One region of the Bradyrhizobium sp. UFLA05-89 genome, then DNA from elsewhere that is predicted to be linked to it. Evidence: predicted binding sites of a transcription regulator. Region 1 holds the regulator's gene; each other region holds the start of a gene.
The links. Region 1 encodes PhoB, which activates phosphate uptake and scavenging genes when phosphate is short. Its sites were predicted from a motif close to TGTCATNNANCTGTCAT; they were not measured.

Region 2: SO139_RS09765 (acetoacetate decarboxylase) is a predicted target of PhoB. The motif match lies at 4,786-4,802, and genes of this name have one in related genera.
Region 3: SO139_RS13675 (phospholipase C) is a predicted target of PhoB. The motif match lies at 3,516-3,532, and genes of this name have one in related genera.

What each region holds. Positions count from the first base shown of each region.
Region 1 is NZ_JBANBA010000016.1:89,761-100,009, forward strand. Features, by position in the region: gene SO139_RS11555 (ATP-binding protein) at 1-869, shown strand, start outside; gene pstS (phosphate ABC transporter substrate-binding protein PstS) at 1,013-2,023, shown strand; gene pstC (phosphate ABC transporter permease subunit PstC) at 2,216-3,205, shown strand; gene pstA (phosphate ABC transporter permease PstA) at 3,207-4,052, shown strand; gene pstB (phosphate ABC transporter ATP-binding protein PstB) at 4,049-4,867, shown strand; gene phoU (phosphate signaling complex protein PhoU) at 4,879-5,595, shown strand; gene phoB (phosphate regulon transcriptional regulator PhoB) at 5,610-6,317, shown strand; gene SO139_RS11590 (GcrA family cell cycle regulator) at 6,543-7,055, opposite strand; gene SO139_RS11595 (aspartate aminotransferase family protein) at 7,511-8,719, shown strand; gene argF (ornithine carbamoyltransferase) at 8,719-9,642, shown strand; gene SO139_RS11605 (Hsp33 family molecular chaperone) at 9,975-10,249, shown strand, end outside.
Region 2 is NZ_JBANBA010000013.1:59,576-69,824, reverse strand. Features, by position in the region: gene SO139_RS09780 (molybdopterin-containing oxidoreductase family protein) at 1-1,045, opposite strand, end outside; gene SO139_RS09775 (carbohydrate porin) at 1,280-2,674, opposite strand; gene SO139_RS09770 (transporter) at 2,710-3,726, opposite strand; gene SO139_RS09765 (acetoacetate decarboxylase) at 3,836-4,612, opposite strand; gene SO139_RS09760 (patatin-like phospholipase family protein) at 4,893-6,068, shown strand; gene SO139_RS09755 (M48 family metalloprotease) at 6,282-8,237, opposite strand; gene SO139_RS09750 (LemA family protein) at 8,258-8,794, opposite strand; gene SO139_RS09745 (PspA/IM30 family protein) at 8,988-9,659, shown strand; gene SO139_RS09740 (hypothetical protein) at 9,659-9,943, shown strand; gene SO139_RS09735 (acyl-CoA carboxylase subunit beta) at 9,995-10,249, opposite strand, start outside.
Region 3 is NZ_JBANBA010000020.1:86,115-96,363, reverse strand. Features, by position in the region: gene SO139_RS13690 (efflux RND transporter permease subunit) at 1-1,174, opposite strand, end outside; gene SO139_RS13685 (efflux RND transporter periplasmic adaptor subunit) at 1,187-2,380, opposite strand; gene SO139_RS13680 (transporter substrate-binding domain-containing protein) at 2,621-3,412, shown strand; gene SO139_RS13675 (phospholipase C) at 3,591-5,285, shown strand; gene SO139_RS13670 (cytochrome-c peroxidase) at 5,302-6,630, shown strand; gene SO139_RS13665 (acyltransferase family protein) at 6,641-7,876, opposite strand; gene SO139_RS13660 (helix-turn-helix domain-containing protein) at 7,958-9,103, opposite strand; gene SO139_RS13655 (MFS transporter) at 9,226-10,249, opposite strand, start outside.

The DNA of each region.
Region 1 (10,249 bases):
CCGAGCCGCGCCGCGCCGACTATCTCGATCACGTGCCGGTCGACCGCTGGATGGAGCTGATCATCACACCGGTTCCGGTGCCGACCACGTTCGGCGGCGCTGACAAATGCATGCTGATGACCTTCCACGATCAGACGCCGCTACGCCGGGTCGAGGAGATGCGCGCCGATTTCGTCGCCAATGCCAGCCACGAGCTGCGCACGCCGCTGGCCGCGCTCTCCGGCTTCATCGACACGCTTCAGGGCCAGGCCAAGGACGATCCCAGGGCGCGCGAGCGCTTCCTCGGCATCATGCACACCCAGGCGACCCGCATGGCGCGCCTGATCGACGATCTGTTGTCGCTTTCGCGGGTGGAATTGTCGGCGCATGTGCGGCCCGACACGCTGGTCGATGTCGTGCCGATCATCCGCCAGGTCGCTGATGGGCTCGAACCGCTGGCGCGCGAGCGGCAGGTGGACGTCGAGATCAATCTGCCGGAGACGGCGGTGATGATCGCGGGCGACCGCGAGGAATTGTTGCGGCTGTTCGAGAACCTGATCGAGAACGCGCTGAAATACGGCGCCTCGGGCGGGCGGGTGATCGTCTCGCTCGGCATGGTCACGGCGGCTGACGGCTCGCCGGAAATCCGCGTCCTGGTGCGCGACTTCGGCCCCGGAATTGCACCGGAACACCTGCCAAGGCTGACCGAGCGGTTCTACCGGGTTGACGTCGGCGACAGTCGCTCGCAGGGCGGGACGGGCCTCGGATTATCGCTGGTGAAACATATCGTTAACCGGCACCGCGGCCGGCTTTTGATCGAAAGCGTGCTCAAACAGGGCGCCACTTTCACGGCCTGTTTTCCCCAGGCCAAGCCCCCAGCTGCAAGCTGAAAATCCAGCTATCTCAGGCGCTTAAGCCTGTCATCCGACTGTCACGAAACCTTCGTAAAAGCACTACCGATCGCTCCTAAAGGGGCGGCGCGGGAGCGCGATCGGGCGCGCATGGCGCTTCGCTCCCCACTATGGAGACCAGCATGAATTTCATCAAAACTATCGTCGCTGCTGGCCTGGTGGCCGCATCGACGTCGGCCTTCGCTGCCGACATCACCGGCGCCGGCGCGACGTTCCCGTTCCCGATCTATTCGAAGTGGGCTGACGCCTACAAAAAGGAGACCGGCAACGGTCTGAACTATCAGTCGATAGGCTCCGGCGGCGGCATCAAGCAGATCCAGGCCAAGACCGTGACCTTCGGCGCCAGCGATGCGCCACTCAAGGCCGAGCAGCTCGAGAAGGACGGCCTCGTTCAGTGGCCGATGGTCATGGGCGCCATCGTCCCCGTGGTCAACATCGAGGGCGTGAAGGCCGGCGAGCTGACCTTCGACGGCGAGACCCTCGCCAACATCTACCTCGGCAAGATCACCAAGTGGGATGATGCTGCCATCAAGAAGCTCAATCCGAACGTGAAGCTGCCGTCGGACGCGATCACCGTGGTCCGCCGCTCGGACGGTTCGGGCACCACCTTCAACTTCACCAACTACCTCTCCAAGGCCAGCGCGGACTGGAAGAGCAAGGTCGGTGAGGGCACGGCCGTCGAATGGCCGGTCGGTGTCGGCGCCAAGGGCAACGAGGGCGTGTCGGGCAACATCAGCCAGACCAAGAACTCGATCGGTTATGTCGAGTACGCCTATGCCAAGCAGAACAAGCTGACCTACACCGGTCTCGTCAACAAGGCCGGCAAGCCGGTGCAGCCGACCGTCGAGGCCTTCCAGGCGGCCGCGTCCAACGCCGACTGGGGCAAGGCTCCGGGCTACTACGTCATCCTGACCGACCAGCCCGGCGACAAGTCCTGGCCGATCACCGCGGCGACCTTCATCCTGATGCACAAGGACGCCACCGACAAGGCGGCCTCGCAGGAAGCCATCAAGTTCTTCCGCTGGGCCTTCAAGAACGGCAGCAAGGCGGCCGAGGAGCTCGACTACATCCCGATGCCGGACAGCGTCGTCCAGCTGATCGAGAAGACCTGGGCTGCCGAGATCAAGAGCTGATCGCAGCGGCTCTCGTCTCCCGGACGCGGTACGGCATGAAATGACGCGCCGCTGAGCCGGGACCCAGAAGACTTTGGGTGCAATAACTTCGGCCCCGGATCAGCGTCGCACCGCTTCGCGCTGCGCCGCATCCGGGGCACGAGACCGACAATAAGCGTAGATAAATTGGTACAGGGGATCGGCGTGGCAGAGATGGCCGTTCAAAGCGATATCGTCGACGACGCCGGACCATATGATCGCGCCAAGGCCTTGAGCGCGTTCAAGCTCGGCGACATGACCTTCTATTGGATCACGCGGCTCAGCGCGATCTCGGTCCTCCTGATCCTCGGCGGCATCATCGTGTCGCTGATCGTCGGCGCCTTCCCGGCCATCAGGGAATACGGCCTCGCCTTCCTGTGGACCCAACGTTGGGCGCCCTCTGCCGATCCGCCGGTGCTCGGCGCGCTCGGGCCGATTTACGGCACGCTCGTCACCTCCTTCATCGCAATGCTGATCGCCATTCCCGTCGGCCTCGGCATCGCGATCTTCCTCACCGAGCTCTGCCCGCAATGGCTGCGCCGCCCGATCGGCATGGCGGTCGAGTTGCTCGCCGGCATTCCCTCGATCATCTACGGCATGTGGGGCTTCTTCGTGCTGGGTCCGTTCCTGGCCAACACCTTCCAGCCCTTCATGATCAAGCTGTTCGACGGCGTTCCGGTGCTGGGCGCGATCTTCGCCGGCCCGCCGTCCTATCTCAGCCTGTTCAACGCCTCGCTGATCCTCGCGATCATGGTGCTTCCCTTCATCACCTCGATCTCGGTCGACGTGTTCAAGACCGTGCCGCCGGTCCTGAAGGAAGCCGCCTATGGCGTCGGCTGCACCACCTGGGAAGTCGTGCGCAGCGTGGTGATCCCCTACACGCGCGTCGGCATCATCGGCGGCGTCATGCTGGCACTCGGACGTGCGCTGGGTGAGACCATGGCGGTGACCTTCATCATCGGCAACTCCTTCCGCATCTCGTCGTCGATCTTCGCCCCAGGCACGACCATCTCGGCGGCGATCGCCAGCGAGTTCGCCGAAAGCGACGGCCTGCATCAGTCCGGCCTGATCCTGCTCGGCCTGCTGCTGTTCGTGCTGACGTTCTTCGTGCTCGCCGGCGCGCGGCTGATGCTGCTGCGTCTCGAAAAGAAGGCGGGGAAGTAACATGAACCCGATCTACGCACGCCGCCGCCGCAAGGACATCGTCATCCGTGGTCTCTGCATCGCTGCCGCCGCCTTCGGCGTCACCTGGCTCGCGCTGATCCTGATCACCTTGCTTTACAACGGCCTCACCGGTCTGAACCTTCAGATCTTCGTCGCGGACACTCCGCCTCCGGGCTCGACCGAAGGCGGCCTGCGCAACGCCATCATCGGTTCGATCATCATGACCGTGATCGGCGTCGGCATCGGCGCGCCGCTTGGCCTGTTCGCCGGGACCTATCTCGCCGAATACGGTCGCAACGACAAGTTGACCTCGGTAATCCGCTTCATCAACGACATCCTCTTGTCGGCACCCTCCATCATCATCGGCCTGTTCATCTATGGTGCGGTGGTGGTGCCGATGCGCGGCTTCTCGGCGATCGCCGGCGCGCTGGCGCTGGCCGTCATCGTGATCCCGGTCGTGCTGCGCACCACCGAGGACATGCTGCTGCTGGTGCCGAACGCGCTACGCGAGGCGGCTTCTGCTCTTGGGCTGCCGCGTTCGCTGGTGATCAAGCGGATCGCCTACCGCGCGGCGCGCTCCGGTCTCATCACCGGCGTGCTGCTCGCCACCGCACGCGTCGCCGGCGAGACCGCGCCGCTGCTGTTCACCGCCTTGTCGAACCAGTTCTTCAGCCTCAGCCTGAACAAGACGATGGCGAACCTGCCGGTCACCATCAACAATTTCGTGCAGAGCCCCTATGCCTACTGGAAGCAGTTGGCCTGGAGCGGGGCGCTGCTGATCACCCTGACCGTGCTTGCCCTGAACATTGGCGCGCGCATTCTTGGCGCCGAGAGGACTGCAAAATGAGCGATCTGTCCGTTTCCGTAAGTTCCACCGGGCGTCAGGCGTCTCCGACGCTGCCCGAGGCTCCGGCCAAGGTGACGGTGCGCAATCTCAACTTCTATTATGGCGAGCACCACGCGCTGAAGAACATCAACCTGACGCTCGGCACCAATCGCGTCACGGCGTTCATCGGCCCATCCGGCTGCGGCAAGTCGACCCTGCTGCGCATCTTCAACCGGATGTACGATCTCTATCCGGGACAGCGCGCCACCGGTCAGCTCATGCTGGACCAGACCAACATCCTCGACTCCAAGCTCGACCTCAACCTGCTGCGCGCCCGGGTCGGCATGGTGTTCCAGAAGCCGACGCCGTTCCCGATGACGATCTACGAGAACATCGCCTTCGGCATCCGCCTCTATGAGAAGATCTCCAAATCGGAGATGGACGTCCGCGTCGAGAAGGCGCTGCGCGGCGGCGCGCTGTGGAACGAGGTCAAGGACAAGCTCAACGCCTCCGGCCTGTCGCTCTCCGGCGGCCAGCAGCAGCGTCTCTGCATCGCCCGCACCGTGGCGGTGCGTCCCGAGGTGATCCTGTTCGACGAGCCCTGCTCGGCGCTCGATCCGATCTCGACCGCTAAGGTCGAGGAGCTTATCCAGGAGCTCGCCGAGAACTACACGATCGCGATCGTCACCCACAACATGCAGCAGGCGGCGCGCGTCTCGGACAAGACCGCCTTCATGTATCTCGGCGAGCTGATCGAGTTCGACGAGACCAGCAAGATCTTCACGTCGCCCAGCGACCGGCGTACCCAAGACTACATCACCGGCCGCTTCGGCTGAGGAGACAGGAAATGGCTTCTGAACATACCGCAAAGGCCTTCGACACCGACCTGCAAGAGCTCACGCGGCTCGTTGCGGAGATGGGCGGCCTTGCCGAGCGCATGATCGTCGATTCCGTCGATGCGCTGATCCGCCGTGACGTCGCGCTCGGCCAGCGCGTGGTGGCAACCGACGCCGAGATCGACGCGCTCCAGAAGAAGATCGAGGAGCGCGCCGTGCTCACGATCGCGCGCCGCCAGCCGATGGCGGTCGACTTGCGCGAGATCGTTGGCGCCATGCGCGTCGCGACCGATCTGGAGCGGATCGGCGACCTTGCCAAGAACATGGGCAAGCGCGTCGCCGCGCTCGAGACCGATTTCCATCCGCTAAAGCTGTTCCGCGGCCTGGAACACATGACCGACCTCGTGCAGCAGCAGGTGAAGTCGGTGCTGGACGCCTATGCCGCGCATGACCTGCCGGCGGCGATGGTGGTGTGGAAAGGCGACGAGGAGGTCGACGCGATCTGCACCTCGCTGTTCCGCGAGCTCCTCACCTACATGATGGAGGATCCGCGCAACATCTCGTTCTGCATCCATTTGATGTTCTGCGCCAAGAACATCGAGCGGATCGGCGACCATGCGACCAACATCGCCGAGACCGTTTTTTACATGATCGAAGGTCAGGCCATCGCCGACAAGCGCCCGAAGGGCGACATGACGACCTTCGCCACGACCGTGCCGAACACTTAAGGAGCGACGACGCCATGGGCGCACGCATTCTGGTTGTTGAGGACGAGGAAGCGCTGACCGAGCTATTGCGCTACAACCTCGAAGGCGACGGCTACGATGTCGAGACGGTGATGCGCGGCGATGACGCCGACACCCGCCTCAAGGAGCATATCCCCGACCTGATCGTGCTCGACTGGATGCTGCCGGGCCTGTCCGGCATTGAGCTGTGCCGCAGGCTTCGCGCCAGGCCCGAGACCAAGCAGCTGCCGATCATCATGCTCACGGCACGCGGCGAGGAGAGCGAGCGGGTGCGGGGGCTTGCGACCGGCGCCGACGACTACATCGTCAAGCCGTTCTCGGTACCTGAGTTGCTCGCGCGCGTGAAAGGCCTGCTCCGGCGTGCAAGCCCCGAGCGGCTTGCGACCATACTCGCCTACGGCGACATCGAGCTCGACCGCGAGAAGCGTCGCGTCGCGCGCTCCGGACGGCCGATCGACCTCGGCCCGACCGAATATCGCCTCTTGGAGTTCTTCCTGGAGCATCCCGGCCGGGTGTTCTCGCGTGAACAGCTGCTCGACAGCGTCTGGGGCCGTGACATCTATATCGACGAGCGCACCGTCGACGTCCACATCGGCCGTCTGCGCAAGCTGCTCAATCTCGGCCGCGAGCAGGACCCGATCCGCACCGTCCGTGGCGCCGGCTACGCGCTGGACGATCGTTTCGCGAAGGCGGAGCAGACTTAAGGTTTGCAGGTGGCAGCGGTGATCCAGCGGGCTGCCGCCACATTCTCCGATGTCGTCCCTGCGAAAGCAGGGACCCATAACCACGGGGAGTGGTTTGGCGAAGACTCGGAGTGATCTTCCCGCGCAATAACTGCGCCCTGGATTATGGGTCCCTGCTTTCGCAGGGACGACATCCAATTTGTTGAACCATCGTTGCGCGTCGGCCAGCCCCCCGCGCTGATGACCTCAGCGCGTGCCGGGCTTGGCCGGTGCGCGTCGGCGGTCCGCCGCCGGCTGGTAGGCGACGCGCGAATGCTGCGCGCAGTAGGGCAGGCCCGAGAGCGACTTGCCGCCACAGAAGAAGAAATCCGGGCTCGAGGGATCGCCGACAGGCCAGTGGCAGGTCGCCTCGTTGAGCTCGAGCAGCGACAGGCGCTGGCTCATCGGAACGACGTTGTCGTAGGTGATCGGATCGGGCTCGACCTCGACCTCGAAGGCCTGGGCGAGGGCGGTGTTGCCGCGCGAGATCGGGCGGCTCACCCGCATCATGTGCTGTGCGGGGCGCGCCTTGCGGGGCCGGGGAGCCGCCGAGGACGGGCTCTTGGCGCGACCGGACAGGCCCAGCCGGTGCACCTTGCCGATTACGGCGTTGCGCGTCACATTCCCGAGCTCGGCAGCGATCTGGCTGGCCGAAAGCCCGGCTTCCCAGAGCTTTTTCAATTGCTCGACGCGATCGTCGGACCAGGTCAAAACCGTCATTGCACCCTTCCCTTCGCCGCGCGCCTGCCAATCCTTGGGGCCGCGTGGCGATGTCTAAGCCTCGAAAAACCCGTGCCCCCAGAATCCCTTAAGGCTCGCCGGGCGCGAAAAACGCACCTGAACGTTACGCCGGTACATGAGGACTAAGAGGATCAGAACTGCTGCACGAGATGTCGTATCTGACACGGTAAACGCTACAATATGGCGTGACTCCCGCGCAAGAGTCTGCGGCTCCGCGTCCACATGTTCCGTCGCTAAAAGAACTCAAAATCGCCACCGCAAGACTACGGGTCAGGCGCCTTGCAGGGCCTTCTGGCGGCATTGACAGCGGTTTTTCCAAGCATAAAATGGTGACACGTGCCGCCCTTAAAAGGCGGCACGTTTCGTTTTCCGGGCAGGTCAATGATGCGCTGCGCAAGGCAGCCTCAGCCGGCCCCAACATCCAAGTGACCGCCATGACCAAGAGCGCCGCGACGCATCTGCTTCCCGTTTTCGCCAGGGCCGAGCTCGGCTTCGAGCGCGGCGAAGGCTGCTGGCTGGTCGCAACCAATGGAGAGCGCTATCTCGATTTCACGTCGGGCGTCGCCGTGAATGCGCTCGGTCACGCGCATCCGCATCTGGTCGGGGCTCTGCAGGAGCAGGCGACAAAGCTCTGGCACATGTCGAACCTGTTCCAGAGCCCGGACGGTGAGAAGCTCGCGGTCAGGCTCTGCAACGAGAGCTTTGCGGACTTCGTGTTCTTCTGCAATTCCGGCGCCGAGGCGATGGAATGCGTGATCAAGGTGGTGCGCCGCTATCATGCCACCAAGGGCCATCCCGAGCGCTACCGCATGATCACTTTCGAGGGCGCTTTCCATGGCCGCACGCTGGCAACGCTCGCCGCTACGGGGTCTGCAAAATATCTCGAAGGCTTCGGTCCGCCGATGGACGGCTTCGACCAAGTGCCGCATGATGACCTGGAAGCCGTCAAGAAGGCGATCGGCCCACAGACCGCAGGCATCCTGATCGAGCCGATCCAGGGCGAGGGCGGCGTGCGCTCGGCGTCTCCCGCCTTCTATCGCGCGCTGCGCCAGCTCTGCGACGAGCATGGCCTGCTGCTCGCCTTCGACGAGGTGCAGACCGGCATGGGCCGCACCGGCGAACTCTTTGCACATCGCCGCCTCGGCGTGACCCCTGACGTGATGTCGCTGGCGAAAGCGCTTGGCGGCGGCTTTCCGATCGGCGCGTGCCTTGCGACCGCCGAGGCGGCCTCCGGCATGACGCCCGGCTCGCACGGCTCGACCTTCGGAGGCAATCCGCTCGCCGTGTCCGCGGCGAACGCCGTGCTCGACGTGATGCTCAAGCCCGGCTTCTTCGATCACGTGCAGAAGATGTCGCTGCTGCTCAAGCAGAAGCTCGCCTCCGTGATCGACCGCCATCCTGATGTCGTCAGCGAGGTGCGCGGCGAGGGGCTGTTGATTGGCGTCAAGGCCGTGGTGCCCTCGGGCGATCTCGTCACGGCGCTGCGCAACGAAAAGCTGCTCACCGTCGGCGCGGGCGACAATGTGGTGCGCTTCCTGCCGCCCTTGATCGTCACCGAGGCGGAGATCGAGGAGGGCGTCGCGCGGCTCGAGCGTGCCTGCACCGCGATCGAATCCACTCTCAAGACGCCGGCGGCAAGCTGATGAGCAAGACGCCCAAGCACTTCCTGGACATCAACGAGCTGCCGCTGTCCGAGCTCAAGAGCATGCTCGCCGCCTCCTCCGCCATGAAGGCGAAGCAGAAGGCGCATCAGCCGGTCAAGCCGCTCGAGGGCAAGACGCTGGCGATGATCTTCGAGCGTCCGTCGACGCGGACGCGGGTGTCGTTCGATGTCGCCATGCGCCAGCTCGGCGGCGAGCCCATCATGCTCACCGGTGCCGAGATGCAGCTCGGCCGCGGCGAGACCATCGCCGACACCGCGCGCGTACTGTCGCGCTATGTCGATGCCATCATGATCCGCATCCTCAATCACGATGCACTGCTCGAGCTCGCAGCGCACGCGACTGTGCCTGTCATCAACGGGCTGACGCGGCGCTCGCATCCGTGCCAGGTGATGGCCGACCTCATGACCTATGAGGAGCATCGCGGGCCGATCGAGGGCAAGACGGTGGCCTGGACCGGCGATGACAACAACGTGCTCGCCTCCTGGGCGCATGCCGCCGAGCGCTTCAAGTTCAACCTCAATGTCGCCACCCCGCCGGAGCTCGCGCCGAAGAAGGCGATGCGCGACTGGGTCAAGGCGACGGGCGCCCCGATCATGCTGGGCACCGATCCGGAAGCCGCTGTCCGCGGCGCCGATTGTGTCGTCACCGATACCTGGGTCTCGATGGGCGACAAGGAAGGCGAGCACCGTCACAACGTGCTCAAGCCCTACCAGGTCAACGCCAAGCTGATGTCGCTGGCCAAGCCCGATGCGCTGTTCATGCATTGCCTGCCCGCCCATCGCGGCGAAGAGGTCACCGACGAGGTGATCGATGGCCCGCAGTCCGTCGTGTTCGACGAGGCCGAAAACCGCCTGCACGCGCAGAAGGGTATCTTGGCCTGGTGCTTTGACGCGGTGAAGTGATTGGTCGTCGTCCGGCGGACGATAGTGAGAAATCCGTGACGACGGCAGTATGGAGTTGCTTTCGCCTCATGTTCGGTCGTCGTCCCGGACAAGCGCAGCGAAGCGGAGCGCGGATCCGGGACCCATAGCCACAGGGCGCGGTTTGGTGACGATTCGGAGTTGTCATCTCGCGCCACAACACAATCATGTGGTTATGGGTCGCGGGCTCGCGCCATGCGCGCCCCGGGGACGACATCGAATTTGCGGAATCGTAGTGCCGCAAGACTGCACCCGGAACAGGTTGCCTCGCCGCCCCCTTTCATTTCACCTCCTCCGACCCCAGATAGAGCGCCATGGTCTCTCAATCCCCTGACATCAAAGCCGGGCCCGAAAGCCCGGTTCGCGCGCCGTCTTCCGTTCCCGTCGACGATGCGGTGCTGCCCTTCGAGGTCGATGCGCTCGACGTGCGCGGGCGCTTGACCCGGCTCGGGCCCGCGCTCGACGAGATCCTCACCAAGCACGACTATCCCCCGCCGGTCGGCAAGCTGCTCGGCGAGGCCATCGTGCTGACGACGCTGCTCGGCTCGGCGCTGAAATTCGAAGGCCGCTTCATCCTTCAGGCGCAGAC
Region 2 (10,249 bases), on a different contig from region 1:
TCAGACCCGCGCTCAGATGGCGCAGGCTCGCGCTCTGGGCGCCGTGACGTGGCCCAAGACCGCCGCCCGGGACCCCAAATTGGCCGGTCAAAGCCGGCAGGCAGCTGATCGCACGCGCTGCGTGCCAACCGTTGGTACTCTTGTGCATGGAACTGCCGCCGAGCAGGATCATGGCGGGACGCGTGGAAGCGTATGCTCTGGCGAACGCAACTATTTGGCCTTCCTCAAGACCCGTTTCTCCTGCTGCCCATGCGGGGGTGAAGGGCAGCACGTGTGACGAGAGCTCCTCAAATCCAACGGTGTGGGCTCCGACAAACGCGGGGTCATGGAGCTTTTCCGTCACGATGACGTGCATGACGGCCAGTGCGAGGGCGGCGTCCGACCCGGGTCGGATCAGGAGAACCTCATCCGATTGCGCCGCGGCTTCCGTTCTTCTCACATCGATGGTGACAACTTTGGCACCGCGACGCCGCGCCGCGACGATATGGCGGGCCGTATTGGGCTGGCTCGAAATGTTTGAGCCCCAAAGGACGATCATGTTCGAGTTCTCGGCCATGTCCTCCTTGGTATTGACCTTGAGTGCGCCGGACAGGCCAACGCCAAACCCGCCAAGGCCCCAGCAGATCATTGCGGGATGCCAATTCTGACATCCGTACATATTCGCGAACCGCTGCATCAACTGGACTGTTATGGCGCCGCCCGCAGTGAAGCCGCCATGGCCTGCCCACAGGCCGACCGCCTCGGGTCCGACTGACCGCATCCGCTTCGCCATGAAATCCAGCGCCTCGTCCCAACTGACGCGGCGCCAAGTGTCTGTACCGCGGTCATCGCGAATCTGCGGATAAAGAAGACGTTTCGAATTGCCGAATATCTCACTCGTGGCGCGGCCGCGCACGCAGAGAAACCCGGAACTGTCGGGATTATCCTTGTCTCCGCTCAGCGTCTTGAGCCGGCCGCTCTCGACCTCGACCAGCATTCCGCAGAAAGTCGGATGACAATTCATCGGACACATGGTGCGGACAGTCTTCGAATCGACAGCCGACATCACCGGATCCTCCTGGTCCTGCTCTAAAGCGCGATGAGGTAGGCATGAATCGTCATCGCGCTTTAGGTTATTGTTTGAGCATGATCTTTTCGGAAAACCGCTTCACATCATGCTGTAGACTCATCCTATCAGAAGCGGCATGGGCCGGCAGCCCCCAAGCCGGCTTCCCGCGGCAGCCGAAGCCATAGCCGGCCACCCGCGTGAGAGCATGCAGGAACGTCGGCGCTGCCAGGCCTAGTACTTGATCGTCGTGGTCAGCCCGAACACCGCGGCATCGCCGATACGCGAGAGACCGCTCGGATCGTTCGGATTCGGGATGCCACCGGACGGCCGCCACACGTATTGGAAATAGGGCGCGAGCAGCCAGCCCGGCTTGATGTGCGCCTCGTAGATCACCTCGAGCAGGGTCTCATTGCTGCGAACGGGGCTCTGGATGCCGTTGAAAAACTGGGTGTCGACATCGAGGCTACGGGCAGAGCCCGAAATCCGCATATAGGCCATCCCGATTCCGAACCGGTCGAGGGGACGGCCGGGGGTAAAGCCGACGAAGCCGACGCCGCCGTCGAGATAGAGGTCGATCAGGTTGCGGTCCGGCGGGCTGTAGGCGATCCGGCCGAACGCGGTGACACCCGGCAGCGACGCCGAAACCGTCTTCTCGGTCACGCCTGGCGGCCGCCAGAGCGCCTGCTCTACGACCGCGTAGATTCCATAATTGCCGCGCAGCTTTGCCGGAATGCCGCTTCCGGTAGGATCGGCGATAGAAAGGCCCTCGGCTGTTAAGCGCTGACTGTCGAAATCGCCGAAATGATACCAGCCTCCGGGCGTGAAATTGCCGGCGAGCGAGTTTCCACCGACATCGAGACGATAGTCGAAGTGAACCTGCCCGATGACCCATGACGGATCATTGACGCGAAACGCCAGGCCGTGATTGTCACGCAACTGCGGATCGCCGTCGCCGGGCCGCGCCGGATTGCCATTGAACACGGCACCGAAGACGGTGACGTTGTCCGAAACCGCGGCCTTGACGCGAATCCCGGGCACCGCGATCGGCGGCGCCGGCCCGCCGGCCGGCAGGTTGGTGGCCTTGATAGCCGGCCAGCCGAAGGTGCCGTTGATGAAGAGGTCGTCGGTCTCGCTGTCAAAGAATTCGACGTCCGCGGCCTGCTGGCCGGCCCTGATGTTCAACCTGCCATCGAAAAGGCTCTGCTCGAAATAGGCGTTGTAAAGCCTGGTGTCGGGCAGCGCCTCGATCTCGCTGATGGTGGCGAGATTGTAGATGTAGTTGCGCGTCAGCCCGCGCCCGTAGATCTCGAAGGCGTTGGCGTAGAAGCGGCCACCCGTCCAGCCGACGAGCTTGTCGAGGTCGGCGTCAACAGAGAAATCGAAGCGACCGAAATGGATGGCGCCCCGCGCGACGCCTCCGGACACATTGCCGATGTTGTCGCCGATATAAGTGAGGCCGAAATTCAGGCCCTTGTTGGCGAGCCCATCGTGCCAGTCGTTGAACCATTTTGGCGTCAACCATTCGGCCACGGTCTCATCCTTGGCACCGGCGAGCGCGCCCGTGCTTGCCAGCGCGCTGGCAAGACACGCCACCACGATTGCGACCCGACTTCGCAGCGGAGGCATGACTCTGCACATATGGCTGATACCGGCTGGGCGCCCTATTTGAAAATGCCCATGCGCCGCATGAAGACGTAGGCAAGACCGACCGACGCAGCCATCAGGCCCATGGCGTAAAGAAACCCCGTCTCGACGTCGGTGAGCGGCAACCCCTTCGTGTTCATGCCGAACACGCCGGTGATCAGCGTCGGCGGCAGCAGCAGCGTCGTCACGATGGACAGGGTGTGGAGATGGCGGTTGCTCTCCTCCTCGGTCTTGAAGTGCAGCTCTTCCTCGAGGAGACGGCTGCGCTCACGCAGCTCGACGATGTCGTGGTCAAGGCCATCGAGGCGCTGAGCGAGCTTGGCGGCGTGAAGCCGTAGACCCGGCGGGATATTCTCCGGGCTCTTCAGGTCGAGGCGGTGAAACAGGATGCGCAGGCCCGTGAGCTGCCGATGCAGCCGGACGCAGGTGCGACGAAGCCGGCTCAGGCTGCGGCGCATCTCCGGCTTGGCCTCATCGGCGGCGATACGCTCCTCGATGCCGTCGATGTCCTGGCCGATCTTGTCGGCCATGCGGTCCATGGTGTCGGCGACCTCGTCGACGATCTTCTCCAGAAGCGCCGCGACATTCTCGACGCGGTAGCCGCCCTCCAGCACCCGCCGCGCCGCGTCCGCCGAACACAGCGCCTGATGGCGGCCGCTGACAAGAAGCCGCTCCGTCATCGCAAAGCGCAGGAACGCAGTTTCCTCGGTCGGGCTCTCGATGTCGCGCACGAGGTCGGAAAACACGCCGTAGACGCAGTCATCGATGACATGGAGCTGCTGAAACGTGTCCTTGGACAGGAGCAGATCGCGCGCAAGCTGCGGCAGGCTGGACTCGGCGACCCAGGGCCGCGACCGCGCATCAGTCAGATTGAAATGCAGCCAGAGGCGGCCGTCATGCGTGAACTCGATCGGTTTGTCGATCGGCAGAGCCTCCGCGCTGCCGTCGCCGTGGAGGCGAAAGGCCCATACCAATCCCGGAATAGCGGATGCGGCATCCGAGAACGCGCTGACGATCTTTGCCGGCTCAGCCATGGCCAACCCCACGGTCAAACGATGTGATTTCTCCCGGCTGGCCAATGCCGCCCGCCGGGACCCGCGGGTACTCAAATACGTGTGTGTTACAGCTTGATGATGGGCCGCCCTACTCCGCCGCGAGACCCGTCGCGGCCGCGGCTTCCTTGACATAATCATGCACGACGCGGCCGAACGGCAGGGTCAGGTCGGCGATGTAGTGATGCGCGCCGACCACGCGTCGGACCGGGAAGTCCGCAACCGGCGCATTGACGTGGGGCACGAGGTGCAGCCGACCGGGCCCCATCCAGGAGCCCTTCGGAACGATGTCGGTGAGGTTGATCGCGACGAGCTGGCAGACCTCAAGATGGCCATCGACGCCCGGGATCATCTTCAGATTGATTTGCGTCTTCGACAGTGTCGCACGGGTGAGATCGCCGTTGCCGGCCATGCTCTCGTGCTTGTAACCCATCGTGCCCATGGCGACGAGCTGACCGGCATATTCCAGCGTGCCGGTCAGCGTGTCCTTGACGATCTCGAGCTTGGGATGGGCGTACTTCTTGGGAAAGCCCCAGATTTCGCGGCCCGCGGCGATCGGCGGATCGTCGTCGAGATACATCTGCGAGACGAAGTTGACCTCTTCGCCATGCAGGCGCGCCGGGATCACCAGGCCGGACTCGGTGTAGCTGCCGAAGCCGGAGGAATCCGGCATCCTGATCCACTCATAATGCACGATCGGCTGGTCGATCGGCTCCAGCGGCTCAGGCAGGCCACCGCGGATCAGATCCGGATCGGTCTCGTAGGTGATGACGAGAAATTCGCGGTTGATGAAGCTATACGGACCGGCGGGATAGCTGGGTCCGGCGGCCGGCATGGACGGGAGTCTCAGAACGTCTTCCCTGCGCATCGCTGATCTCCTGTGTGACGCTAATGTGATGTCCGCCTGGCAGCTACAAGCCTAACGCGAATTGCTAGCCGTCGTCATTGACTGCGGTGTGATGGATTTCCGTCAGGCGCGTGACCCTCCTGTCATGTCAGGCGCGACTGACCTGCATGCCCACGACGCATCGGCACCGCAACTGTCATCACGCCGTCACTGCCGGGCGCAATTGCTTGTTGTTCAAGCATGATCTTGTCGGAAGACCGCTGCGCACTTTTCCGGATCATGCTTGCCAGGAGACAGCGCCATGGACGCCCGCACGTCGCAACCGACTTATCAGACACATCAGCCTGCCTCGCGGGGCTGGCGGCCCGAGCGCTGCGATCGCGTCGCGCTGGTGCTGCAAGGCGGCGGCGCGCTCGGCGCCTATCAGGCTGGCGTCTATCAGGCGCTGCACGAGGCCGGCATCGAGCCGGACTGGGTCTGTGGCGTCTCGATCGGCGCGATCAACTCCGCCATCATCGCGGGCAACAAGCCGGAGAAGCGGCTCGATCAGCTCCGCATTTTCTGGGAGCGCATCACCAACCGCAAGATCTGGCACTACACACCGGATGGCGACGTCTTCCGCCAGTGGCGCAACCTCACCAGCGCGTGGATGACCTCGGCGATGGGGCAGCCCGGCTTCTTCACTCCGCACCAGGTCAATCCCTGGTTCAGCCCGGTCGGCGCCAGGACGGCGACCAGCTATTACGACACGACGCCTTTGCGCGACAGCCTGCGCGAGCTCGTCGACTTCGACCTGATCAACGAAAAAAGGATCCGCTTCGCGGTCGGCGCCGTGAACGTGCTGTCCGGCAACTTCATCTATTTCGACAATGCCCACGACGAGATCGAGCCCGAGCACATCATGGCCTCCGGCGCGCTGCCGCCGGCGCTGCCCATGGTCAGGATCGGCACCGATCATTTCTGGGACGGCGGCATCGTCTCCAACACGCCGCTCCAGCACCTGCTCGACCAGGAAGACGATCTCAACTCGCTGGTGTTCCAGGTCGACCTGTTCAGCGCGCGCGGCGTGCTGCCGCGCTCGATCCAGGACGTGATGGCCCGCCACAAGGACATCATGTATTCCTCGCGCACGCGCCACAACACCGACGTCTATCGCCGGACGCACAATCTGAAGGCCATGCTCTACAAGGCGCTGGCGAAGCTTCCCGACGAGCAATTGTCCGAGGATGAGCGCAAGCTCAAGGCGAACCTGCGTAACATGCCCGAGATCGCGATCCTGCATTTGATCTATCAGCAGAAGGCCTATGAGGGCGACGCCAAGGACCACGAATTCTCAGGTACCTCGATGCGCGAGCACTGGACGAGCGGCTACGAGGACACCAAGCGCACGCTGAAGCGCCGCGACTGGATCAAGATGCCCGAGGAAGGCATGGGTCTCGTCGTCCACGACGTGCACCGGGAGACGGAGAGCGCGTAAGGCCTGAAACTGCCTTCGCGCGTGCAGGAGCGCGCCCCCTTCGGGGACGCTCCGACCAAAAGTGTGAAAACAACCCCATGCACAGTAGCCGACGGCCGGCGGGGACGACTTTCGTATTTTACGAAATCAAGTGACACGTCGGGCAAATCAGGGGTATTATGGCATCATAGGGCATTGCGCATGACGCTCTTGCCCTAGGGCCCCACTTCCACATCAAGCGTCCTTGCCTGGGCGTCCGCGACGGGCGGTGCACGACACGAAGTCCAGCGGGTCGCTGGCGAGCACCTCGATTTCCGCCCGCTCCAAAGGCGTCAGCGCGGATCCGAAGCCGGGATCGGCCAGGCGCTGGCGCAAGACGGCGATGGCGGCCTGGTGGTCCGAGTTGGCATACGCCGTTGTTGCAACCATCAGACCAGGTTCGCCGAAGAAGCGATGAATGACCTCGCCCATACTTTTTCGATTCTTGAAATATTGCAGGATCATGGCATCCCGGCCGGCAGGAGACGACGCTCCGTTCACGAGTCGGGCGGTCGAGACGCTCACATCCAGATAGCGCGGCAGCGAGATCGTTTCGCCGGCCTTTGGCACCTCCGTGACGTAATGGAGGCCACGATCGCCAACCGTATAGCTGTCGGTCTGAAAGCACCGTGCCCGCCGGACTTCGGCGATCTGCTCATCCGCGGTCGGAACATTGCTGAACGTGCCGTTCGGCCGTCTCTTGACCCCGCTCTCCTGGGGGCCAAAGGGGATATCCGGCTGCAATTTCTTCATCAGCGTTACGAGAATGCCGGCATCGGAACTGCGGGCCGCGAGCATGTTCTCGATCGCTTCCTGGTCGCATCCAGCCGGCGGCGCACTCCTGAGCCCCAAGGCCCCGCCGATTCCCTGTCTCTGGCAACGCGCCCCCTCGCCTACCGCCGCGAAAAAGGTTCGCAGCGACCCGGGGTCGAGGGCCCGCACGAGCGCGGAGGGCCTGGTGAGGTCGGCGCTGTGGGCCCACAGAAACAGGCAGATCGCGGCGACTGCGCCAACCGTCATCTCGCGCGTCAGCCCGAGCCGATTGAAATTGGCATCGAATGATGCCGGCGAGGTCGCGAGACTGGCCTCGCGCAGTGAACCGCGCAGACCCGTGACGTCGAAAGCGGATGCCGACCTGCGACCGAAGCTGGCCGCGGCACGAATTTCCTGCGGCCTTGTGTCGCGCCGCGCAGGCGCGATCAGGGCCATCGAACCTGTGACGGAGACGATCGCCGCGATCCGCTCGGCGATCGTGGGATGCGTGGCGAAAGCTCCCTTGTGCGCGCCATCGATCATCATGGCGTCCTGGCCGGCCGCGAGGCCCGGTATTGCACTGCGCCCCTCGATGCGTTGCAGCGCCGAGACGAGCGCGGCAGGATTCTGGGTCAGCCGGACGGCTTCTGCATCGGCGATGAATTCGCGTGCCGACGCTATCAGCAGCCGCACGAGGTGACTTCCGTCATGCGCCAGACGGTGCAGGAACCAGAAGATGAGAATGAGCACAACCATTATCGGAAATACCAGAGCCAAAACCGGCAGTGCGAGAGCCTGCGAGATCCGGTTGGCCTGCATCCAATTGCTGCGAGGCTGCAACAGGCTCAGCGTATCGAGGCAGACGTTCGTAGCCGCGATCAGCCGGATGTCTCCGTTGACCACGTGCATGATTTCATGCGCAGCGACCGCCGCGAGCTCATCGTCGTCAAGTGCGTCGATCAGGCCCTTGGTGAAGACCAGCACGGCATCCTTCTGCCGGATGCCGCAGGCAAACGCGTTCAGCGCCGGACTGTCGATGACGGCGACATAGGGGGTCGGCAGGCCGGCCGCGATCGTCAGCGGTTCGACGATACGGCAGAGCCGCGGCTCGTCCTGATCGTCCACGAAGCGAAATTCCGTTCTTCGCCTGATGGTGCGGACGTGCCATGCCATCTGCACCGCAAACAGCAAGGCGCCGACGATCGTGACGACCGGCACCCAGCGGATGAAATAGCCGGTCCATCCATAGAGCGGCGCATGCTCCGGATCGTGCATGGCCAACGGCAACAGCAGCGCCAGCATGGCAAGCAGGTGAAACGCCAGCACAAAGCCCGCGAAGAGCAACAGCGAGCGCGCGTCATTGCGACTGACGTGGCCGTAGAGCCCGTTCACCGGCATGGCGAATCCCCGTATTTCGATCAGAATTTGACCGCGAGAGGTTCGTCGATCAGAACGCGTTCGATACCGAGATCGTAGGGCGTGCGCGCGTCCATCTTGAACAGACGGCCGATATAGCTGCCGGGAAACTGGCGCAGCGTGGTGGCGTATTCTTCGACGGCGAGGTTGTAGAAGCGGCGCGAGGCGGTGATGCGGTTTTCGGCGTCGACGAACTCGCGCCGCAGCTCGGCGAAGTGGGTGGACGCCTTGAGCTCTGGAAAGTGCTCGGCCATGCCGATCAGGGCGTTGATGTTTTGCGTCAGATTGTTCTCGGCGCTGAGCCGCACGTCCGGGCCGGCTGCAGAGAGCGCTTCGGCGCGGGCCTTCGTAACGCCGAGCAGAATGTCGCTTTCATGTTTGACGAAACCGCGCACCGTCTCGACCAATGGCGGGATCAGATTGTGGCGATGCTTGAGATGAACGTCGATGTCGCCGAACGCAGTTTCGCAGCGCTGATCGAGCGCGACCAGACGATTATGCGTCGCATAGGCGACGTAGGCAGGTATCGCAATCGTCATCAATAATGTCGCCAGGCAAATAAAAATGACCGTCAATAGCATGACCCGCTCTCCCTTGGGGTGCATCCCAAGGTAGCGTCAGGCGGTTGCGGAAACGTTGCAAAGAACAGCTAAAATTTGCTGAAAAGCATAAGGCCACCTTAAATGGATCGGGTGTCTACTCGACGCGGATTTTCACACAGGGGTTTTGTCCATGGCTGAATCGATTTTCGCGCGTGTGTCCCGTCTGCTCTCGGCGACCGTCGAGGACACTGTCGACCGTATGGAGCAGGCCGGCAGCGATGCCGTGATGCGCGAGGCGATCCGCGAGGCGGATCGTGCGATCGATCAGGTGAAAGCGGAGCTCGAATCCACGATGGCGCGCCGGCTGCAGGCCGCCCGTCAGCAGAAGATGCTCGGCGAGCGTGTCGAGGAGCTCACCGCCAAGGCCCAGTTCGCCGTGAACCAGCAGAGGGATGATCTGGCCGAAGCCGCGTTGTCCCGCCAGATCGATTTCGAAGCACAGGCCAAGAAGCTGGACGCCGTGCAGGAACAGGCGCGTGAGCTGGAGAAGCGTCTGGAAGACAGTCTCGCCGCGCTGCACGCCCGCAAGCGTCAGATGGAGGACACCCTGCAGGCCTTCCTGATTTCGCGGCAGCAGGCTGCGCTTGGCGGCGATGGCCCGGCTCAGCCCAACCGCTCCGCAGAGAAGAAGCTCGATGCGGCCGAACAGGCCTTTGATCGCGCCATGGTCGGGGCCGGCGGCGTAGGTTTCACTCGCACCGACGCCAGCACGATCAACCGCGTCGCCGAGATTGATGGCATGCAGAAGAGCGCGACGGTGGCCGAGCGGCTGGCCGCGCTGAAAGCCGGTCAGGCCGCCTGATGATCCGCAAACCGCCAGCATCATGGGATCGGATCGACGAAGGCGCAGCCGTCAGAACGATCCGCACAGCTTCCGCCGTCGCGACCACGGGCGTCGGCGTCGCGCGTCGCAGCGGACAGGCCGTCATTGGCCTGATCTGTTTCTTCTTTGCAATCATGTGGGGCTTTGCCGCGATTGGCTCCGGCCTCGGGGGCAGTTTTCCAAGCCTGATCGGCATTGGAGCGATGGCTGCCTTCATGTTCTGGCGGGGCCGTCGCGCTTTCGCGAAAGCGCGGGGCGAGTAAAGTTCAATCGCCGTCAGAACGAAGTTTTCCGTGGCGCAACAGCCTTTTGCGTCACGGCCTGATCGTCATGTTCGCCGGCGGGCCCGGCGTCCTCAGCGGCTCCGCCAGCCGCGCGAACTCGCACAGCAGGGACCGCGTCTTGCGGGGGTCGATGATCTCCTCGACCCAGAACTTTTCGGCGGAGCGGAACGGCGAGCGCAGCTTGTTGAGGCGGTCCTCGATCTCCTTCAGCTTCGCCACTTTGTCCTCGGCCGCGTCGATGTCGGCGCGATAGGCCGCCTCGATGCCGCCTTCGAGCGGCAGCGA
Region 3 (10,249 bases), on a different contig from region 1:
TGGTGAAGCCGAGCGCGGCCATGGCGGCGAACGCGCCAATGATGGTCACCGGCACCGTCGTCGCCGGCACCAGCATCGCGCGCCAATCCTGCAGGAACACCAGGATCACGACCAGGACCAGGAGACCCGCCTCGATCAGGGTCATGTAGACCTCATGCACCGAGGCCTGCACGAATTTGGTGGTGTCGAACGGCGTGTCGTATTTGATGCCTTCCGGAAATCGCTTGGCGAGTTCCGCCATCTTCTTTTCGACGGCCTGCTCGACCTGCAGCGCATTGGCGCCGGGCGACTGGAACACGCCGATGCCGGTGGCGGGCTGCTTGTTGAGCGAGAATATCTGGCTGTAGGTCTGCGCGCCCAGCTCGACCCAGCCGACGTCGCGCACGCGCGTGACGTCGCCGCTGGTGCCGGTCTTGACGATGATGTTCTCGAACTGCGTGGTGTCGTCGAGGCGTCCGTTGACGTTGAGAGTGTACTGGAACGCCTGACCCGGCGGCGTCGGCGGCGCGCCGACCTGGCCGGCCGACACCTGTTGGCTCTGCTGCTGGATCGCGTTGATGACGTCCTGCGGCACCAGATCGCGGGCCAGCAGCTTGTTGGGATCCAGCCACACCCGCATCGAATACTGGCCGGCGCCGAATACCGTGACGTTGCCAACGCCGGGCAGGCGCGAGAGCTCGTCGCGGATGTTGATGGTGGCGTAGTTGCTCAAATAAAGGCTGTCGAACCTGGAGTCCGGCGAGGTCAGCGTTACGAACAGCAGGATCGAGGTCGACCGTTTCTGCACGGTCACGCCCTGGTTCTGCACCGATTGCGGGAGTTGCGACAAAGCGCTGGAGACGCGGTTCTGCACCAGCACTTGCGCGAAGTTGAGGTCGGTGCCGATCTTGAAGGTCACGGTCAACGTGTAGGTGCCGTCGGAGCCGCTGTAGGACTGCATATAGAGCATGTCCTCGACACCGTTGACCTGCTGCTCGATCGGCAGCGCGACCGTGTCGATCACGGTTTTCGCGCTGGCGCCGGGATAGCGCGTGGTGACCTGCACCGTGGGCGGTACCACGTCCGGATATTGCGCGATTGCGAGGTTGAACAGAGCGACGCCGCCGATCAGGATCATCAGAAGCGCGATGACGTTCGAGAGGACCGGCCGCTCGATGAAGAATTTTGAGATCATGGCCGGCAGCTCCTACTTGGCAGACGCCTGTGGCTGCTCGATCTTCGTCAGCTGCGGATCGATCTTCTGGCCCGGGATCACCCGCAACAAGCCTGCGATCACGACACGGTCGTCCGGCTTCAGGCCGTTCTCGATCACGCGCAGGCCGTTGTCGACCTGACCAATTTGCACCTTGCGCTGCTCGACCGTGTTCTCGTTGTTGACCACCAGCAGATAGCGGCCGCCCTGGTCGCTGCCAAGGGCTGTGTCGGGGACAAGAAGCGCATTCTTGTCCTGGTCGAAGGGCACGCGGACGCGGACGAAATAGCCGGGCAGCAAAACCCGCTTGTCATTGGGAATGAGGCCGCGCACCGCGAGCGTGCCGGTCGACGAGTTGAGGGTGGGCGAGACATAATCGAGGTGGCCCTCATGCGGATAGCCGGTCTCGGTTTGCAGGCCGACCTCGACCGGCAACTGCTTGAGGTCGGCGACGGTCATTCCGCGGCGGGCTGCTTCGGCGCGGATGCGTAGGACGTCCTGCTCATTGACCGTGAAGTTCACCCAGATCGGGTCCAGCGCGACAATGGTCGCGAGCTGCGTCGGGGAGGAGACGCCGACGAGCTCGCCGATCGAGACCAGGTGCGCGCTGACGATGCCGTCGAAAGGCGCCGAGACCTTTGTGTAGCCGTAATTGACCTCGGCGAGCCTCGTGTTGACCTGGGCCTGCTGGAGACTGGCTTGGGCGTTGTCACGGGTGGATGTCGACGTGTCGAGGGTCGATTGTGAGACCGCCTGGCGCTGCACGAGCTCGGTCTGCCGCTTGAAGTCGGCTTCGGCCTGCTTGAGCGTGGCCTGCGCGCCGACCTCGGCGGCCTGCGCCTGTTCGACCTTCAGCTTGTAGGTTTCCGGCTCGATCGTGAAGAGCTGGGTGCCCTGTTTCACGAAGGTGCCGTCCTGATAGTCGATCGTTTGCAAAAAGCCCTGCACGCGGGCCACGAGATCTACGCTCTTGATCGGCGCAGTGTTGCCGGTGGCCTCGACATAGCGCGTCACTGCGCGCTGCACGGGCACTGCGACATCCACCTTGGGCGGCGGCGGCGGCGCGTAGACGTTCTTCTGATCGCACCCCGCAAGTGCGACGACGACGGTCATTGCGGCGAGGAGCCGCCCGATCTGTCCAGGCTGTTGATCGTGCCGTGCGGGACAAGCGAGATTCGCGCGCGTCATTGCGGTGTTCCCCGTCTGTTGTATGCCTGCGGCAGGCCGCCTCGCGATTTGATAGCAACAAACGGGGGGCCGTGGAACACCATAGCCATGGCGGCGCGATGGTCTTGCACTGCGAAGAGCGGCGCGGCATGTGACAGTTTTGTCTGTGATTACGGCAAATCCGCTTTTCACCGGGCGCACGATCGATCACAATTTCGACGGGGTACGGATGACGGACGAGCGGACGGGGAGACACATGACATGCCAATCTCGATCTGGCCGGCCTGCGCCGGTCTCGCGCTCGCGGCGATGATGGCGGTGCCGGCGATGGCGGAGGATCTCAGGGCTGAAATTGCGCCGAGCGGCAAATTGCGCGTCGCCATCGCGATCAGCCCGGCCGGCGGCGCGTTCTGGTCGACCAGGACTGAAGCAGGCTTCGCCGGCGTGCCCGTCGACCTCGGCAAGGCGATGGCGGGCGAGCTCGGCGTGTCAGTCGAATATGTGGTGCACAACAATTCCGGACAGATCACCGACACGGCCGCGAGGGGGAGCTGGGATGTCACGTTCCTGCCGAAGGATCCCGAACGTGAGACCAAGATGGCGTTCGGGCCGATCTACGAGGTCGCCGACGCCACATACATCGTCAAGCCGGGATCGGGCGTGACCAATTTTGCGACGCTCGACCAGCCCGGCATCAAGGTTGCCGCCGTCAACGCCACGACCACGATGCGCGGCGCCGTCGCGCATCTAAAGGCTGCGAAGGTGACGGGCTATCAGACCTATGACGAAATTTTCGAACTCCTGAAGAACGGTGAGATCGACGCCTTCGCGCTGTCGCGCGACCAGCTCAACAAGATGGCGCAAAAGATTCCCGGCACGCGCGTGCTGGACGAGACCTTCAAGAAGACGGTCACTGCGGTCGCCGTGCCACTCGGCCATTCGCAGGCGCTGGCGTTCGTCACCAAGTTCATGACCGATGCGCTCGTCAATGGCACCTTGCGCAGAGCCTATGACGCCAACGGCCTGAAGGACGCGCCGATCCGGACGGAATAGGGCGTCCCTTCGTCGAAACGAGCGCGCTGAGGATCTCGGCCAAACACGCCGCCCAAAAAAAACGCAGCCTCGCGAAGGCCGCGTGATGCGGTCTGCGTCAAACCGACACAGACCTGTCATTCACGGCGGTTAGTTTGCCGCGCGTCGATGTCATAATTTTTGATCTTGGGGCAATAAGATGAAAAACAAACTTCTCGGCACGACCGCGATTCTCGCGGTCGCGATGGCGCTCGTGTGCGGCGCACCGGTGTTCGGTCAGGACGACTTCGATCGCGATCAACGCCACCACCACACCGAGACGCCGATCAAGCATCTCGTGGTCATCTTCAACGAGAACCGCTCGTTCGACAATTATTTCGCAACGTATCCGAATGCGACCAACCCGTCGGGCTCGATTCCTTTCGTTGCCAAGCCGCATACGCCGAAGGTGAACAACCTCGCCAACGCCAACTTGCTGACAAGCAATCCGAACAACAACGCGGCCAACGGCGCCGGCGCGACGAATCCTTTCCGTCTTGACCGCACGCAGGCCAACACTCAGTCGCAGAACCATGCCTACACGCCGGAGCAGCAGGCCTATGACAACGGCAAGGCTGATCTGTTCCCGAAATATACCGGTCGCGGCACAGCCGGCGGCGTCGGTGCTTTCGGCACCACCGGCCAGGTGATGGGCTATTTCGACGGCAACACCGTCACCGCGTTCTGGAATTACGCGCAGCACTTCGCGATGAACGACAATGCCTACACCGACACCTATGGTCCGTCGACGGTGGGCGCGTTGAACGTGATTTCGGGCCAGACCAATGGCGCAGTGGCGGTGCTCGGCAATAATCCCACGCAAATCATCGCAGACGGCCAGGGTGGCCTCACGGTGATCGGCGACCCCGGTCCCGCCTATGATCCTTGCAGCACGCCGGGCTACACGACGCAGGTCACGATGACCGGCAAGAACATTGGTGATCTGCTCAACGATGCCGGCATCAGCTGGGGTTCGTTCATGGGCGGCTTCGATCTTTCCGTGACCAACTCGAACGGCACCACCGGCTGCGCACGCAGCTCGTTTTCGACCGTCGTCGGCGCCGCCAAGGCGGACTATGTTCCGCATCACGCCTGGTTTCAGTTCTACAAGTCGACCGCGAATTCGACCCATGCGCGGCCGAGCTCGGTCCATGCGATCGGCCACACCTACGAGAAGGACGGCAAGACCCTCGATCCCGCCAATCACGGCTACGACCTCGAGGATTTTTACGCGGCGGTGAAGGCAGGCAATCTCCCAGCGGTCTCCTACGTCAAACTGCCTGCCTATCAGGATGGCCATGCTGGCTATTCCGATCCCCTCGACGAGCAGCAGGGAACGGTCGAGCTGATTAACTTCCTCCAGAAGCAGCCCGAGTGGCGCGAGACGGCTGTCATCATCACCTATGACGACTCGGACGGCTGGTATGACCACGCTTACGCCACGCCTACGAGCGCCTCCTACGACACGACCGCCGATCAGCTTAACGGTTCCGGCCAGTGCGGCCTCGGCACCGCCAAGCAGCCGCAACAGAACGGTGTCAGCGGCAAGCCCGTCAACGGCCGTTGCGGTCCCGCCACCCGCGTGCCCTTCGTCGTGATCTCGCCCTACGCCAAGACCAACTTCGTCAGCCACACCGCCATCTCACAGGCTTCGGTGGTGCGCTTCATCGAAGACAACTGGCTGCACGGCAAGCGCCTCGGCGGCGGCTCGTTCGATGCAACGGCCGGTTCGATCATGGATCTGTTCGATTTCCATCAGGACCATGGCCACGATCTCAGGATCGACGCGCTGTTCCTCGACCCGACCTCTGGCACGGTCGTGGTCAGCCCCCCGGACGAGCACCATCACCACTAGGATTATTGGACGTCATATGAACAGCCGCATCGTGTGGCTCCTCGGCGCCGGCCTGCTTTGCATGGCCGGCGCCGTCGTTGCGGCGGAGACGCAAGAGCGTCCGGGCATGAATCCGAATCCGGTTCGCTTCATGCGTCCGCCCGTCGCGCCGCTCTCTGCGATGGCGCAGCTTGGGCGCGAGATCTTCTACGACGCCTCGCTCTCCTCGTCCGGCGCGCTGTCCTGCGCATCGTGCCACAGCCCGGACCACGCCTACGGTCCGCCGAACGACGGGCCGGTGATGCTCGGCGGCCGGACGGTGTCGCAGCAAGGTGCGCGCGCCGTTCCCTCGCTGACTTATCTCGAGCGACAACCGAATTTCAGCATCGGCCCCGACAAGGGCGACGACGACAACGTGATTGATCTCGCGCAGATGGCCGCGCTCGGCCAGCAGGCCGCGCGCGCGACGAAAGTCGCCGGGGGCGCCGGATCCGCTGCCAACATCGTGCCGCAAGGAGGTCTGTTCTGGGACGGCCGCGCCGACACGCTCCAGGAGCAGGCGCTCGGTCCGCTGCTCGATCCCAACGAGATGGACGGCGGTAGCATCGAGGTGGTGGCGGACAAGTTGCGCCACGCGGCTTACGTCCCGCGTTTCACCGAGCTGTTCGGCGCCGGCGTGCTCGAAAACCAGCGGCTGCTGGTCGCGGAGGCGATGTTTGCCGTTGCACGCTATCAGGTGGAAGAGCCGAGCTTCCATCCCTATACGAGCAAGTACGACTACTGGCTGGAGGGCAAGGCGCGGCTTTCCGAAAGTGAGCTGCGCGGCCTCAAATTGTTCAACGATCCCGAGAAGGCCAATTGTGCCGGCTGCCACACCTCCGCGCCGACCCGCGATGGCCTGCCGCCGCTTTTCACGGACCATCAATACGAAGCGCTCGGCGCGCCGCGCAATGCCGCGCTCGCGCGCAACCGCGATCCCGATCATTTCGATCTCGGGGTCTGCGGCCCGTATCGCACCGACATCGCCGAGCAGACGCAATATTGCGGCATGTTCCTGACGCCGACTTTGCGCAACACGGCAATACGCCGCGCCTTCTTCCACAACGGCGTCTTCCGCACGCTCGAAGAGGTGATGGACTTCTACAATTTCCGCGACACCAATCCGGAAAAAGTGTTTCCGCGCGGAGCCGACGGGATCGTGCTGAAATACGACGACCTGCCGGCGAAATATCACGCCAATGTCGACGTCAGCGATCCGCCGTTCGACCGCCACCTCGGCGACACGCCGGCGATGACGGCGCAGGACGAAGCTGACATCATCGCCTTCCTGAAGACGCTGACGGACGGCTATCAGCCGGAGCGCTGAGCTCGGGGCCTCACGGCGCGACGGGACCTGCGACGGCGATGGCGTGCGGTTGCTCGCGCCGCAAGCGGCGGCCGTTCAGCACCGTGCCGATGAAGGTGTAACGCACCATCCATTGGTAGCTCGCCAGCATCACGGGAATGGCGACCACGAGAATGGCTGCGAATTTGAACGGCCATGCCCAATCGAGCTGGGAGACCACGACCTGGAGCGCCATGACGATCGGCATGTGGATGAGATAGAGCCAATAGGAGGCATCGGCGAGATAGCGTCGGGCCGGGCTGAAGCCGGACAGAAACCGCAGCGCAAGCCCGATGATAGCAAAAGTCGTCGTCCAGATCGCAGGCGCGTAACAGATGGCGCTGGCGAGCCTGATCGTTCCGACGCTGACCGGCAAGGCCCGCGCAGCCGGAGAAGACAGCACAAGCGTCAGGACGAAGCTGATAGCAATCAGAATGACGGCGGCGACGAGATTGGAGAGCCAGCGCGTCCTCAAGGTGCCGAGCAGATCGATCTGGCGATGCAGGAGCCAGCCGAAGCCGAACGCGACGCCGTAGCTGATCAACGCCTGCGCGTTGGTCAGGAAAGACTGATCCGGCGTGCGGACGCCGAACCAGCCGATCCATTTCGGATCGAGGCTGAGAGCGACGCCGATCGGCAGGGCGAGAAGCAGAGGCGCCAACCGGCTTCCCATGAGGTGGGCGATCAGCCGGTCGACGCCGGCGCGAAACCGGCCGGTCCGGTCCAGCCGGACAATGCCGCCGCGTAGCAGCAGCGTGGCGGCATAGAGTTCCAGCAGCACGTAGAGAAACCAGAAATGGGCGAGGGGAAATTTGGGCAGCGCCGGAGGCCAGGGACTGCCCGACACCGGTCCACCATGCGGGAAGGCGCTGGCCCAGATCGTGACGGCTGCCATCGCTGCGAAAATAATCGGCCAGCCGACGAGGAGCGGAAGTCCTATCCGGTGCAGCCGATCGGCAATGAAGTCGCGCGGCCCGCGGCGATGGAAGCTCATATGGGCGAAAAAGCCCGCCATGACGAAGAAAGTCGTCATCCGGAACACGTGGATGACGAAGAACAGCAGCGCCAATGTCGTGCTGGGCTGGGTGTCCTGGATCACCCAGAACCGTGTCGGCGCCGGGACGAACGAGAGCGTTGCGTGCAGGACGATGCCGAGCAGGAGCGCAAAGCCCCTGACGGCATCGAGGGCGTGGAGACGTTCCGCAGCGGAAGTGGTCGGGCTGGACATGAAGGCCTCGGGGATAGGAGGGACGACGTCAGTGAGCCTGCCGGACGGCGAGGATCCGCTCTCGCCCGATCCACAATTCGGCTAGCCGAATCCTTGGGACGATTGGCCGATTTTGCGATTCGTCTCGCTTTCGACCTCCGGCGGCTGCGCGCGCGCCAGGGCGTCGCGCCGGAATTCGGTGGGCGTCATGCCGGTTGCGACCTTGAAGGCGCGATTGAAAGGACCTATCGACTGGAAGCCGGCGTCCATGGCGATGGTGAGGACCGGGACGTCGCGCTGGCTTGCCTCCGACAGCGCCGCCTTGGCCTCCTCGATCCGGTAGCTGTTGAGGAAGGCGTTGAAGTTGCGATGGCCCAGCCCCTCGTTGATCGCTTCCCGGAGTCGGTATTCGGGCAGATCGAGCATCGCCGCCAGCCGGCCGATCGAGAGCCCTTCCTGCCGGTAGACCCGCTCGACGGTCATCAGGCTGTCGAGACGGCGCAGCAGCGCCGGGGCGATCGATGCGCGATCACCCCCGTTCGGGGTGGCCGCGGCCTCGCTGTCAGCATTGGACGAGGCGATTGCCGCGGTCGCATCACGCGGAGTCGCGGTGATCTGGGCACTGAACAGACCGAAACCTCCGAGCATCGCCAGCATGAACAAGCCGGCCGCTGTGGCAAGACTGCCGGATATGCCGGCGCCGGTGACGGGCGGAGGCGGCAGGCCTGATGCGGCGATGAGGACGACGAAGACGAGGTTGATGACCAGTGCCACGGTGCGCAACCGGCGCCGCTGGGCAACCAGGTCGGCACGCCAGGTCCTCACCATGTGAACGGCGGCGGACAGCATCAGCAGGACGACGACCACGGCCAGCACATCGGCGCCGCGGTGCGCGATCGCCGGATAGCTCGTCCAGGCGAGGCTGACCGCGAAGCTGAACCCGACCATGACAAGCCACATTGCAGCATGCCAGGGCAGGGGGACGAAATCGTCCTCGAACGTGATCCGGGCCCACAGCCAGATTACGACGGGTTGCCCGGACAGGATCGACAGGGTCCACCAGAGCGAGGATTTCGGGATGAACGGTGCGGTCGCGATCGCGAAGGCCGCGCCTCCGGCCGACATCGCGATGCCAAGCACTATGTGCTTGTTGACGGGCCGAAGCCGCAGCAGCACGAGCACCATCAGGAGAAACACGCCGCTTGCCGCGCCGCGGAGCCCGAGATCAAGCGCCGTGAAACCCATCATGGTCACAATTCAGATTATCCCGTTCGATGCTTCCAATCTCGCATCAGCCGTAGGCCGGGACAATCCAAAATTGCGGACGGCGGTCGGGCTTTCCCGGCCGCCAAGTAAAGCTGTAGCCAAGCCTACAGGGCGTGTTTTGAACTCTCCGGCGCCAGGAGGATGCCGATGAAGGCGCAGGCCGCGATCGCTTCGAAATAGAGAATGACGGGCGTGAAGCTGCCGCCCGCTCCTCCCATCAGTGCGGTGCCGACCAGCGGCGCGATGCCGCCGCCGAGGATGATGCCGAGCTGCTTGCCGAGCGAGGAACCGCTGACGCGGACCTCGGTCGGAAACAGTTCTGCCGTGAAGGCTGCTTCAGGTGCGAACATCAGCGCGTGGATGATGCCGATGGAGACGACGAGGCCCATGATGAGCAGCGTCGGATCCTTGGTCGCGACGAGCTGGAAGTAGATCGGGTACCACGCCGCGGCGAGCAGGATGCCAACCGCCATGAACGGGCGCCGGCCGAACCGGTCCGAAAAGCTCGCGATCAGCGGCACCATGCACATCTCCAGCACGTTGGCGACCATGGTGCCGAACGTGACGTTGGACTGCGCCATGCCGAGCGTCTTCACGGCATAGCCGAGCACGAACACCGTGCTCATGTACTGGAACGTGCTGTGCACCATGTTGGCGAGACAGCCGAACATGACGGACTTCTTCCACGACCGCACCACGTCGAGCAGCGGCGCCTTCGGCCGCGCGGCCGATGCCTCGACCGCCCTAAACAGCGTGGACTCGTCGACCTGGAGGCGGATGTAAGTGCCGAGCACGACCAGCACGAGGCTCAGCACGAAGGGCACGCGCCAGACCCATTGCGCAAAATCCTGCGGGGTCGAGACGAAGCCGAGCAGTGCGATGAAGCCGGACGCCAGGATCACGCCGATCGGGCCGGAGGCGTTGACAAAGGAGGCGAAGAAGCCGCGCCGTGCCGAGGGCGCATTCTCCAGCGTCAGCGAGACCGCGTTCATGTATTCGCCGCCGAAGGCGAAGCCCTGCACGAAGCGCAAGACGACGAGCGCGATCGGTGCCAAGAGCCCGATCGCGTCATAGCTCGGCAGGCAGCCAATCAAGAAGCTCGCGACGCCCATCAGCACGAAGGTAATC